DNA from 2 places in the Paraburkholderia sp. D15 genome. Region 1 is predicted to be linked to the other one. Evidence: predicted binding sites of a transcription regulator. Region 1 holds the regulator's gene; the other holds the start of a gene.

Region 1 (5,696 bases):
GTCGTTGCCTTGCGCCTGCATCAGCGGAATCAGTTCGCGCGCGACGAACGGGAACGTGACGAAGATCGTCGCCAGCACGATGCCCGGCACCGCGAAGATGATCTGCACGTTATGGTCCTGCAACCATGGACCGAACCAGCCTTGCGCGCCGAACATCAGCACGTAGATCAGGCCGGAGATCACCGGCGACACCGAGAACGGCAGATCGATCAACGTGGTCAGCAACGCCTTGCCGCGAAACTCGAACTTCGCGATGCACCACGACGCCGCGAGACCGAACGCGAGATTCAGCGGCACCGCGATCGCGGCGGTGATCACGGTCAGTTTGATGGCCGACAACGCATCGGGATCGGCAAGCGATTCCAGATAGAAACCGAGGCCCTTGTTGAGCGCCTGATAGAACACCGCGACCAGCGGCACGACCAGGAACAGCGCGAGAAACAGCAGCGCGATGCCGGTCAGCAGCCAGCGCACCACCGGCGGTTCGGTGACCGGATCGGGACGGCGCGCGACGTTCGGCGCGTTTTCCGTTCGAGTTTGCGTCTGGGGTTGACTCTGCGTCCGGCTCATTGCGCACCTCCGCCGAGCGCCGCGACGCTTGCGACCGGCGCCGGACCCGCGCCGCCGCGGCTGGTGCGGCGCTGCAGATACCACTGCAACGTATTGATGAACAGCAGCATCAGGAACGACACGACCAGCATCACCACGGCCAGCGCGGTGGCGCCCGCATAGTCATATTGTTCGAGCTTGGTGATGATCAGCAGCGAGGTGATTTCGGACTTCATCGGCACGTTGCCGGCGATGAAGATCACCGAACCGTACTCGCCGAGCGCCCGCGCGAAGGCCAGCGCGAACCCGGTCAGCAAGGCGGGAAACACCGCCGGCAGCACCACGCGGCGAAAGGTCAGCCAGCGCGACGCGCCGAGGCAGGCGGCGGCCTCTTCCTGCTCGCGTTCGAACTCCTCCAGCACCGGCTGCACCGTGCGCACCACGAATGGCAAGCCGATGAAGGTCAGCGCGACCAGCACGCCGGCCGGCGTGAATGCGATCTTCAGGCCGAGCGGTTCGAGATACTGTCCGATCCAGCCGTTGCCCGCGTAGACGGCAGCGAGCGAAATGCCGGCCACCGAGGTCGGCAGCGCGAACGGCAGATCGACCACCGCATCGACGATACGTTTGAACGGGAACGTGTAGCGCACCAGCACCCACGCGACCAGAAAGCCGAATACCGCGTTGATCAACGCGCCGCCCAGCGCGGAGAAAAACGTCAGGCGATACGACGCGAGCACACGCGGCGAGGTGACCGCGCGCACGAACTGCGCCCAGTCGAGCGTGGCGGTCTTCAGGAAAGTCGCCGCCAGCGGGATCAGCACCACGAGGCTCAGATACGCCACGGTGATGCCGAGTGTCAGGCCAAAACCGGGCAACGCGCTCGGTTTTCGGAAGGTCAACGTCGTCATGCTGGTTACTCGTTCGGGTTGAGGCTTGCGTTGCGGTTGGCCGGCGCGGCGCGGTTTTCACCGCGTCGCGCCGGTCGGCGGCCGCCGGGCCCTGGCGGCCAAAAAGCGCGCCCATGGGCGCGCTCGAGGGTCCTGCACGATCTTCTGCGCTACCGCACCGGCGTGTTACCCACCGCCCGCGGCGGCGGACAATGCTCGCTTACTGCGGTTGATAAATCGAATCGAACACGCCGCCGTCGGCAAAGTGCGTCTTCTGTGCGTTGGTCCAGCCGCCGAACGAATCGTCGACGGTGTACAGCTTCAGCTTCGGAAACTTCGCGGTCAGTTCGGCCGGCACCTTGTTCGAACGCGGACGATAGAAGTTGCGCGCGGCGATCTCCTGACCTTCCTCGCTGTACAGGAAGTTCAGATACGCTTCGGCGACCTTGCGGGTGCCATGCTTGTCGACCACCTTGTCCACCACGGCCACCGGCGGCTCGGCCAGGATACTGACCGACGGCACGACGATTTCGAACTTGTCCGGACCGAATTCCTTCAGCGACAGGAAGGCTTCGTTTTCCCACGCGATCAGCACGTCGCCGATACCGCGCTGCACGAAGCTGGTGGTCGCGCCACGCGCGCCCGAATCCAGCACGCCGGCATTCTTGTAGAGCTTGCCGACGAATTCCTTCGCCTTCTGGTCGTTGCCGCCCGGCTGATGCTCGGCATACGCCCAGGCCGCGAGGTAGTTCCAGCGCGCGCCGCCCGAGGTCTTCGGATTCGGCGTCACGATCGACACGCCCGGCCGGGTCAGATCGTCCCAATCCTTGATGTGCTTCGGGTTGCCCTTGCGCACCAGGAACACGATCGTCGACGTGTACGGCGACGCGTTGTCCGGCAGACGCTTCTGCCAGCCCTTGTCGAGCAGGCCCTTGCTGGCCAGCGCGTCGATGTCGTACGCCAGCGCCAGCGTCACGACGTCCGCCTGCAGGCCGTCGAGCACCGAGCGCGCCTGCGCGCCGGAGCCGCCGTGCGACTGCTTGAAGGTGATCGTCTCGCCGGTCTTCGCCTTCCATTCCTTGCCGAATGCCTGATTGACGTCCTGGTACAGCTCGCGGGTCGGGTCGTAGGACACGTTCAACAGCGTCGTGTCGGCCGCCTGTGCCTGCGCCATCGCGCCGAGTGCGCCGGCCGCGCCGAGCGCGAGTGCCGCGATGAGTTTCTTCGTCTTGCCTGCCAGCCCCGTATTCCGGTGATTCATGTCAACTTTCTCCGCGTGGTGGTCCGCTGAAACAGCGTGTGGTGTTGTTCTACGTCGCGGTCACGTGCACATGAGCGCCAACTCGAAGGGCAGTCTATCGAAGAGCTTTCATCATTAAAAATAATGTTTCCTCATTCTTTAATACGCAAAAGTGGTAATGACAGCCAGACAAGGCGTTGCGACGCGAAATCGGATGTTCAAGCGCCGTTTACCGGCGTTATCGCGACCTCGCGGCGGTGTCCGGGAGGACGAACTTAAAGTAAAGCTTGAATTGCGCGGAATACTGTATAAAAATACAGTCACCTGTTCATACATACAGTGACCATGACCAAACTCACCGCACGCCAGCAGCAGGTGTTCGATCTGATCCGCCGGGCGATCGAACGCACCGGTTTTCCGCCCACCCGTGCGGAGATCGCCGCCGAACTCGGCTTCAGTTCCGCGAACTCCGCCGAGGAGCATCTGCGCGCACTGGCACGCAAGGGTGTGATCGAACTCGCGGCCGGCGCCTCGCGTGGCATCCGGCTGCTGAGCGGGCAGGAAGATTCGCCGCATCAGTTCACGCTGCCGCACGCCAGCATCATGCAGTTGTCGTTGCCGCTGATCGGGCGGGTCGCGGCGGGTAGCCCGATCCTCGCGCAGGAACATATCTCGCAGCATTACGCGTGCGACCCGGCGCTGTTCTCGAGCAAGCCCGATTACCTGTTGAAGGTGCGCGGGCTGTCCATGCGCGACGCGGGCATCTTCGACGGCGACCTGCTCGCGGTGCAGAAGAAAAGCGAGGCGAAAGACGGCCAGATCATCATCGCGCGGCTGGGTGACGATGTGACCGTCAAGCGTCTGAAGCGTCGGCCGAACGGTATCGAGCTGATTGCGGAGAACCCCGACTACGACAACATCTTCGTCGAGACCGGCAGTGCGGAATTCGCGCTGGAAGGGATCGCCGTCGGACTGATACGGCCGAGCGAGTTTTAAGCGGTCGTCGAGGGTTCGTCAGTGTTTCGGCGGCGGGTCCTCAGCGGTTGAATCCCCGCGTCATCGAAGCTAGCTCTCGCGGCTGGCTCGTGAATCGTCCGGGATTGAGCCGCAGGCATTCACGTTGGTTTCTTTTCTGCGTGACGGCGTGTTTCCACGCCGTCTGTCGAAACACGCCCGTACGTTGGGCGACGCTCGAAGCCAGCGTTAAAGCGGCGTTACCGCCGCACTCACGTTGCATCATCGTTGCATCGCCTGGAGAGAATCATGGAACGCCTTGCCCGTCTGCTGCCCTTCCGTCAGTTCGGCCGTCTGCGTCATCTGCGCAAGCTGGTGCCCTGCTCGTTGATCGAGGCATCGGCGGCGAGCACGCCATCGCTGTTCGATTCCGCCGACGGCGCATCGAGCCTGCCCTCCGCGCTGCCGGCGTTTGCACGCGTGTCGCTGAACTCGGGCCTGAATACCGCCGAGCCGGCGCGCCGTGCGCCGGTGCGCGTCTATCACGGTCCATCGCGGCTGATCATGGTCGGCACCGTGGACGCGGTGTGCCGCATGATCGACCGGTGTATCGCCGAAGAAGCGAATGTGCAGGGCGCAGCCGTCGAAGCCTGAAGGTTCGGATTGTCGCTTTGATATGACGCTGGGTATCACATCGGGTATAACGCCGGATGTCGCGCAGGGATCGTTTTGGCGTGGCCGTGGTCCACGTTAGATCACATTCGATGGAGAATTCCGCGCGATGCCCGCTTCAATCCGATTCACCCCGCGATTGCCCCCGCGAACCAGGACCCCGCGAACCAGGACCCGAATGAACCGACGCTCGAACGCACCGATGAAAGGCAGCGCCACCCGCCCGCTGATCGTGACGTTGATCGTGGTCGTGGTGATTGCCGCGCTCGGGTTCGCTTATGCGTCGCCGTATATCGCGTTGAACAATCTCAAACGCGCGGCGGATGCGCGCGACGCGCAGACCGTCAATCAATACGTCGACTTTCCCGCATTGCGCGACAGCCTGAAACAACAGGTGACCGGCCTGTTGACGCGCCGCCTGGACCAGCACGGCAGCGGCAATCCGTTTGCCGCCATCGGCGCGATGATCGGCGTTGCGCTGATCGGTCCGCTCGTGGATGCGTATGCGACGCCGGACGGCGTCGCCGCGTTGCTCAACGGCATGCCGCCACGCGGCAATCCTGGCGAGCGGCCGCCCGCGCCTGCCGTGCCGCCCGCATCGGATGCGGCGCCGGGCGCAACCGCGCCCGCCCCGGCAACGCCATCAACACCGTCAACGCAACCATCCGGCACACCGGCAACCCCCACGCCGCCGCAACCGCCCCAGACCACGGCGGGCTATCGCGGCCTCAACGAGTTCGTCGTCACGTACCAGCATGGCGCGGGCGACGCGCGTTATTCGGCGATCTTCGCGCGCGAAGGCCTGTTCACGTGGAAGCTGGCCGCGGTGGACCTGAACGAGTAATGGCCGCTCGCGGGCCGGCCGGATCAGGCCGCCGCCTGCTCCTGCTCCGCCGACGACGAACACGCCACCAGAATGCTGCACGAAATCCGGTCGAGCAGCGGCGTGTTGCCGGCGCCCATCCACCATCGCGACAAGCCGGTGCGGCAGCGATGGCCGACCACCACGAGGTCGACGTGCAACTCGTTGGCCAGGTTCGCGATCTCGTCGATCGGATGGCCGAACGCAAAGTGCCCCTGCGCGCTCACGCCGCGCTCGGTGAGCCAGTCCACGCCTTCCTGCAAGATATCGCGAGCGGATTTCTCGAAGCTCCCGCACGCCACATCGGTCAGCAGGCCCGCGCTTTGCGCGATGCTAGAACGCATATCCACCACGGACAGCAAATGCGTTTCGGCTTTCAGATCCAACGCCAGATCGGCGCCGCAACGCAATGCCTTGCGGCCTTCGCGCGAGCCGTCGTAGCACAGCAGGATTTTCTGGTAGCTCGCCATGATTTTCTCCCTCCGCGCGGAGCGCACGGTCTGAATCAATCATGGTGCGCCGCAATTCA
Region 2 (5,696 bases), 780 kb from region 1:
GGCGATGACCCACGCGGCGAGCGGCATCACGAGATAGTGGAGCACGATGCCGGCGATCACCGGCGCGGGACGCGTGAAGACGCGCTGGAAATCGGCGACGGACAGCGTGACGCCCATCGCCAGCATGATGATGGTGAGCAGCGTGGTGACGTGTGGCGCGATGCCGGCGAACGACGCGGGCGAGGTGTAGGCGGCGATCGAGACGAGCACGGCCCAGAGCGGAAACAGACGGGTGACGCGGGCGAGCATGACGGGTGGTCCTTGATTCTTTTTTATCGCTTTGCCGCGATGGATTCATCGCGCGAAGTGAGGTCGGTCGGATGACGGGGCGTTGGCGTTGGCGTGAGTGGGCGCGGCGGCGGCCGAGCGCGCATTTTAGCTGGCGCGGTGCGGTTGCCGTGCGCTTGCTGTGTGGTTGTCGTGCGGTTGCCGTGTGCGGACGGTTGCGCGTGCAACCAGATGGCGTTCTGTTCGTTAATGCCGGCGTGGTCCCGCTTACACCGATGCACTGCTGTCCGGACCGGCAAGCCGCCGCTTTCACCGATCCGTCCGCTTCACTCAAGTAGACGCGTTCGGCGGCGTGCCGGCCGTCTGCGCCGCATCCGGCACACGCCGCAGACTCAGCCTGTGAAAGCGCAGCGTCATCAGCAACGCGACGCTCGCGAGCCCCGCGGCCAGTCCCCACCACAAACCGCGCGCGCCCAGCCCGAAGTGAAACGCGAGCGTGTACCCGGTCGGAAAGCCGATCACCCAGTAACCGAACGCGGCGGCGATCATCGGTACGCGCGTGTCCTTCAGGCCGCGCAGACAGCCGGAGCCCACCGTCTGCATGCCGTCGACGATCTGGAAAATCGCCGCCACGCCGAGCAGCGAACTCGCCAGCTGGATGGTGGCGGCGTTGGCCGGATCGTCGAGATGCAGATACAGGCCGACAATCCAGTGCGGCGCCGCGATCAGCACGATGCCCGACAGCGTCATGAAGCCGACGCCCAGCGCCAGCGCGACGAAACCCGCGTGACGCGCGGCGAGCGGCTGTCCGGCGCCGGACCAGAAGCCGACGCGCACGTTCGCCGCCTGGCCGATCGCGAGCGGCACCATGAACGCCGCCGACGCCACGTTCAAGGCGATCTGATGCGCGGCCAGCTGCGACTCGCCGAGCAGGCCGACCATCAGGCCGGTGGCGAGAAACAGCGTGGATTCGACGCCATAAGTGATCGCCACCGGCCAGCCGATGCCGAACAACTCGCCCATCAGCGGCACGTTGGGTCGCGTCGCGACGACGAAATGCCGATAGCGCGGCCGCAGATGCAGCAGCGCCATCAGCAGCAACGCGCTCAGCCAGACCGTGATCGACGTGGCCGCCGCCGAGCCGAGAAAGCCGAGCCGCGGCAAGCCGAACGCGCCGTGAATCAGCCCGTAGTTGAGAAAGCCGTTCACGCCGACGCTGATCAGCGACACCCACAGCAGGCGCCTGGCCGCGCCGATCGCCGGCAGGAACGAGCGCATCAGACCGACGCCGATCAGGCTGCCGAGCGAGCCCCAGCGCAGCACCGACGCGTATTCGCCGACGTTGTGCGCGAGCAGCGCGGGTTCGCCGAAGGCGAGCAGGACCGGCGTGGCGAACGACAGCAATGCGAAGGCCGGCACCGACAGCAGCACCGACAGCACGAAGCCGGTCCAGTAGATATGCGGCACGCGGCCTTCGTCCTGCGCGCCGCGCGCGTGCGACACGCTCACGCTGACCGAGGTCAGCACGCCTTGCAGCAGCGTCACCACGACGAAGAAGAGGTTCGCGCCGAGACCGCCGGCGGCGAGCGCGTCGGGGCCGAGCGAGCCGAGCAGGATCGTGTCGGTGACGGCCATCGCCATTTGCGCGAGCTGCGCGATGGCGAGCGGAGCGGCGAGCCGCGCAGTGTCGGCGGCGTGGCGGGAAAGCGTCGGCGGCCGGGCGGCGGCCCGGGAGAAGCTGGATTGAGTCATGGGAACGCCTGGCGGCGAAAGCGTCTGAACGGGGGGCAGCGACAGACAGCGAAAGACAGCGAAAGACAGCGCCAGCAGGAGCGGCAGCGACCCGGCAAGGCCGGCGCGTGGCACGTCAGCGAAGCGTCGGACAGTCGCGAGCCGATCGTGTCAGCCGTTTGTCATCTGTCGAAACAGACAGCTTATTGCCTGCGCGCGGCGCTGTCGATGACCGAGGCACGATTTTGGTGCGCGCGGTCCTCCGAATTTCCGGACGGGACGGCCGAAGCCTCGCGAGCGCAACCGCGCCCTCAGCCTTCGTGAACCGCGATGCGCGTATCGCCGATCAACACCGCCTGGCCCGCGCGGATTTTGCAGGTTTTACGCGTTTCGACCTGGCCGTCGACGGTCACCGCGCCGTCCGCGACCATCATTTTTGCCTGGCCGCCGCTCTCCGCGAGGCCCGTTATCTTCAGGAGATTGTGCAGTTCGACGTAGTCGCCGGTCAGCGTGAAATCGAGGTTGGGCATGGCGTTTGCACCTTCAGGCAAAGGGTTCGCATCATAAGCCAGAAGCTGTCCGCGGACGAAACCCGTCCGCACGACAGACGACGTGTAGGCAATTGCAAGCAGATGTTGTGCAATTGTCGGAAAGTGAAACCTTCCGTAACAGCGATCGCTGCTTTGGAAATTCACTCGTAAAGTTCGGTTCTGTAGGCAAGCTTGCTGGATATGTTCCGAAGCGAGAAGACCGGGCGAGGCAGGGCAAGGCGTTGTCGTCATCGAGCCGCGCCGCGCCGGATACGACGCCCCGGTCACAACAACTTTAGAGAGGAATTGAACCATGACCCAGATTCGTACGCTCCTGATCGGTACCGCCGTGACCGCTTTCGCCGCGACCGCGGCTGTCGCGCAGACCGCGCAACCCGCCGCCGGCGCGGATGTGCAGGCGCAAACCCAGATGCAGGCGCCGGGCGCCGACGCCACGACCATGGCGCCCGCCGCCGCCGGCGTGCAGCCGCCGACGCCCGCTCCGACCCGTCTGACGGCGCCGGGCTCGACCGATCCGCTGGTGCAGAAGCGCGAAGCGAACGCCAAGGCCAATGCCGACTACCGCGCGTCGAAGAAGGCGTCGAAGGCCGAGCTGAAGGATCAGCAGAAGGCCGCCAAGACCCAGTACAAGGAGCAGGTGCGCGACGCCAAGATCAACCAGAAGGCGGACAAGCAGACCGCCAACAATGAAATGAAGATGAACATGCAAGGCCAGACGGGCGACCAGTCCGACGGCAGCGATGTGAAGCATTGATCGCCGTTGTTAGTCATCGATAAGGCCTTGAACGGAGGTGCCGCATGAGCATGATTCAATCGACCCGAAACCAGATCTGCGCCGCGCTGATCGCGGGGTGTCTGTCGTCCGTGGCGTTCGCGCAGGCGAGCGACCCGGCCGCCGCGCCGGTCACGCATGCGGACAAGAAGGCCGCGAAGGAACAGGCGAAGGCGGACAAGAAGTCGTCCGTCGCGCAGGCCAAGGCCGACAAGAAGAAAACGGACGCGCAGGCTGACGCCGACAAGGCGAACGCCGACGCCAACGTGAAGGATGCGAAGAAGCAGTAAGACGGCGGTAGCAGGGCGGATGATGTGAGTGCGCTTCGCACACTGCCTTGTGTCCGGTGGAAAGAAAAATGGCCCGTCACGCGCAAGCGTGACGGGCCATTTTTTGCGTGGATGCTTGTGCGAAGCGTGGGCGGTCGAGTGGTTGATCGAGTGGTGAGGCGCCGGCCGTGGCCGCTTTAGGCCAACGGTTGAAGCGGAAGTATGTGCCGCAGCATCGCGAAAATAAGGGTCGCTTGTCTGCCGGGGTTGTATGGATATACAGTGTGCGTCGCTATCCCGAAATCACGCCCGCGCCTGAATCCACGTGCATCCCGTCGCCAATCCCTCGCTGCCATCCGCCGATATGGCCAATCTGGCCGATACGCTCGACGTGTCCGCCAGCGCCCGTACGGCGAACGCAACCCATGCCGCGGGTGCGTCCGAAACACCCGACGCACCCCACAGCGCCACGGACAACGCCAACCCCGCCGCCGACTGGCTCGCCAAACTCAACGCCGCGCAACGCGAGGCTGCCGAATACGGCGCCGACACGCCGAACGCGCCGTCCGGCGCGTTGCTGGTGATCGCGGGCGCGGGCTCCGGCAAGACCAATACGCTCGCGCACCGCGTTGCGAATCTGGTGGTGAAGGGCGCCGATCCGCGCCGCATCCTGCTGCTGACTTTTTCGCGCCGGGCCGCGCTGGAAATGACGCGCCGGGTCACGCGCATCGCCGGGGCGGCACTCGGCGCGCGCGCCGCGCTCGCGCAGGGGCTCACGTGGTCGGGCACGTTTCACAGCGTCGGCGCGCGCCTGCTGCGCGAATACGCGGACTTGATCGGTCTCGCGCCCGCCTTCACGATCAACGACCGCGAGGATTCCGCCGATCTGATGAACCTGGTGCGACACGAGCTCGGCTTGTCCGCCAAAGAGCGGCGCTTCCCGGCCAAGAGCACCTGCTTCGCGATCTATTCGCGCGTCGTGAATACGGGAGCGTCGCTGACGCACGTGCTCGACCACGCGTTCCCGTGGTGCCGCGAATGGGAGGACGATCTGCGCCGCCTGTTCGCCGCCTACGTCGATGCGAAACAGAAGCAGAGCGTGCTCGACTACGACGATCTGCTGCTCTACTGGTCGCATATGGCCGCCGAGCCGGCGATCGCGGCGGATCTGTCGGCGCGCTTCGACCATGTGCTGGTCGATGAATATCAGGACACCAACCGGCTGCAGGCGTCGATCCTGCTCGCGCTGAAGCCCGACGGCCGCGGTCTGACCGTGGTCGGCGACGACGCCCAGTCGATCTATTCGTTTCGCGGCGCAACGGTGCGCAACATCCTCGATTTCCCGGCGCAGTTCGATCCGCCCGCGCGGCAGATCACGCTCGAACGCAATTACCGGTCGACGGAGCCGATCCTCGCGGCGTCGAACGCGGTGATCGAGCTGGCCAGCGAGCGTTACACGAAGAATTTATGGACGGACAAGGCGTCGGCGCAGCGTCCGCGCCTCGTCACCGTCGCCGATGAAGCCGATCAGGCGCGCTACGTCGTCGAACAGGTGCTCGAAGCGCGCGAGCAGGGCGTCAAGCTCAAGTCGCAGGCCGTGCTGTTCCGCGCCGCGCATCACAGCGCCGCGCTGGAGGTCGAGCTGACCCGGCGCAACATCCCGTTCGTGAAGTTCGGCGGACTGAAGTTTCTCGATTCGGTGCACGTCAAGGATGTGCTCGCCGTGCTGCGCTGGGCGGAAAATCCGCGCGACCGCGTCGCGGGTTTTCGCGTCGTGCAACTGCTGCCGGGCGTGGGGCCGGCGACTGCGGCGAAAGTGCTCGACGAGATCGCCGCGCGTGCGGGTGGTGTGGGTGGTGGTATGAACGCCAACGCCGCCACCGATCCGACCGGCGGTCTGGCCACCCATCCCATCGACACCGCCGCCGCCGCGCTAGCCGCGTTCACCCCGCCCGCGCGGGCGCAGGAGGACTGGCATCCGTTCGTCAAGCTGATGTCGAGCGTGTATGGCCGGCAGACGCCGTGGCCCGCCGAATTCGAAATGGTGCGGCGCTGGTACGAGCCGCATCTCGAACGTAATCACGAGGACGCGGCGATCCGTCACGCGGACGTGCTGCAGATGGAGAGCATCGCGGGTACGTATGC

Evidence for each region. The regulator LexA, encoded in region 1, represses DNA repair genes until DNA is damaged. The targets are predictions, from matches to a motif close to ACTGTATNNNNATACAGT.
Region 2: the regulator LexA is predicted to act here: its motif matches at 3,818-3,835, upstream of LFL96_RS14380 (ATP-dependent helicase).

The regions. Positions count from the first base shown of each region.
Region 1 covers NZ_CP110395.1:2,557,067-2,562,762, forward strand. The annotation lists gene cysW (sulfate ABC transporter permease subunit CysW) at 1-570, opposite strand, end outside; gene cysT (sulfate ABC transporter permease subunit CysT) at 567-1,460, opposite strand; gene LFL96_RS10925 (sulfate ABC transporter substrate-binding protein) at 1,660-2,700, opposite strand; gene lexA (transcriptional repressor LexA) at 3,025-3,675, shown strand; gene LFL96_RS10935 (hypothetical protein) at 3,943-4,287, shown strand; gene LFL96_RS10940 (DUF2939 domain-containing protein) at 4,484-5,149, shown strand; gene LFL96_RS10945 (universal stress protein) at 5,173-5,637, opposite strand.
Region 2 covers NZ_CP110395.1:3,335,641-3,341,336, reverse strand. The annotation lists gene LFL96_RS14405 (bile acid:sodium symporter family protein) at 1-249, opposite strand, end outside; gene LFL96_RS14400 (MATE family efflux transporter) at 559-1,980, opposite strand; gene LFL96_RS14395 (RNA-binding S4 domain-containing protein) at 2,271-2,489, opposite strand; gene LFL96_RS14390 (hypothetical protein) at 2,803-3,264, shown strand; gene LFL96_RS14385 (hypothetical protein) at 3,309-3,572, shown strand; gene LFL96_RS14380 (ATP-dependent helicase) at 3,916-5,696, shown strand, end outside.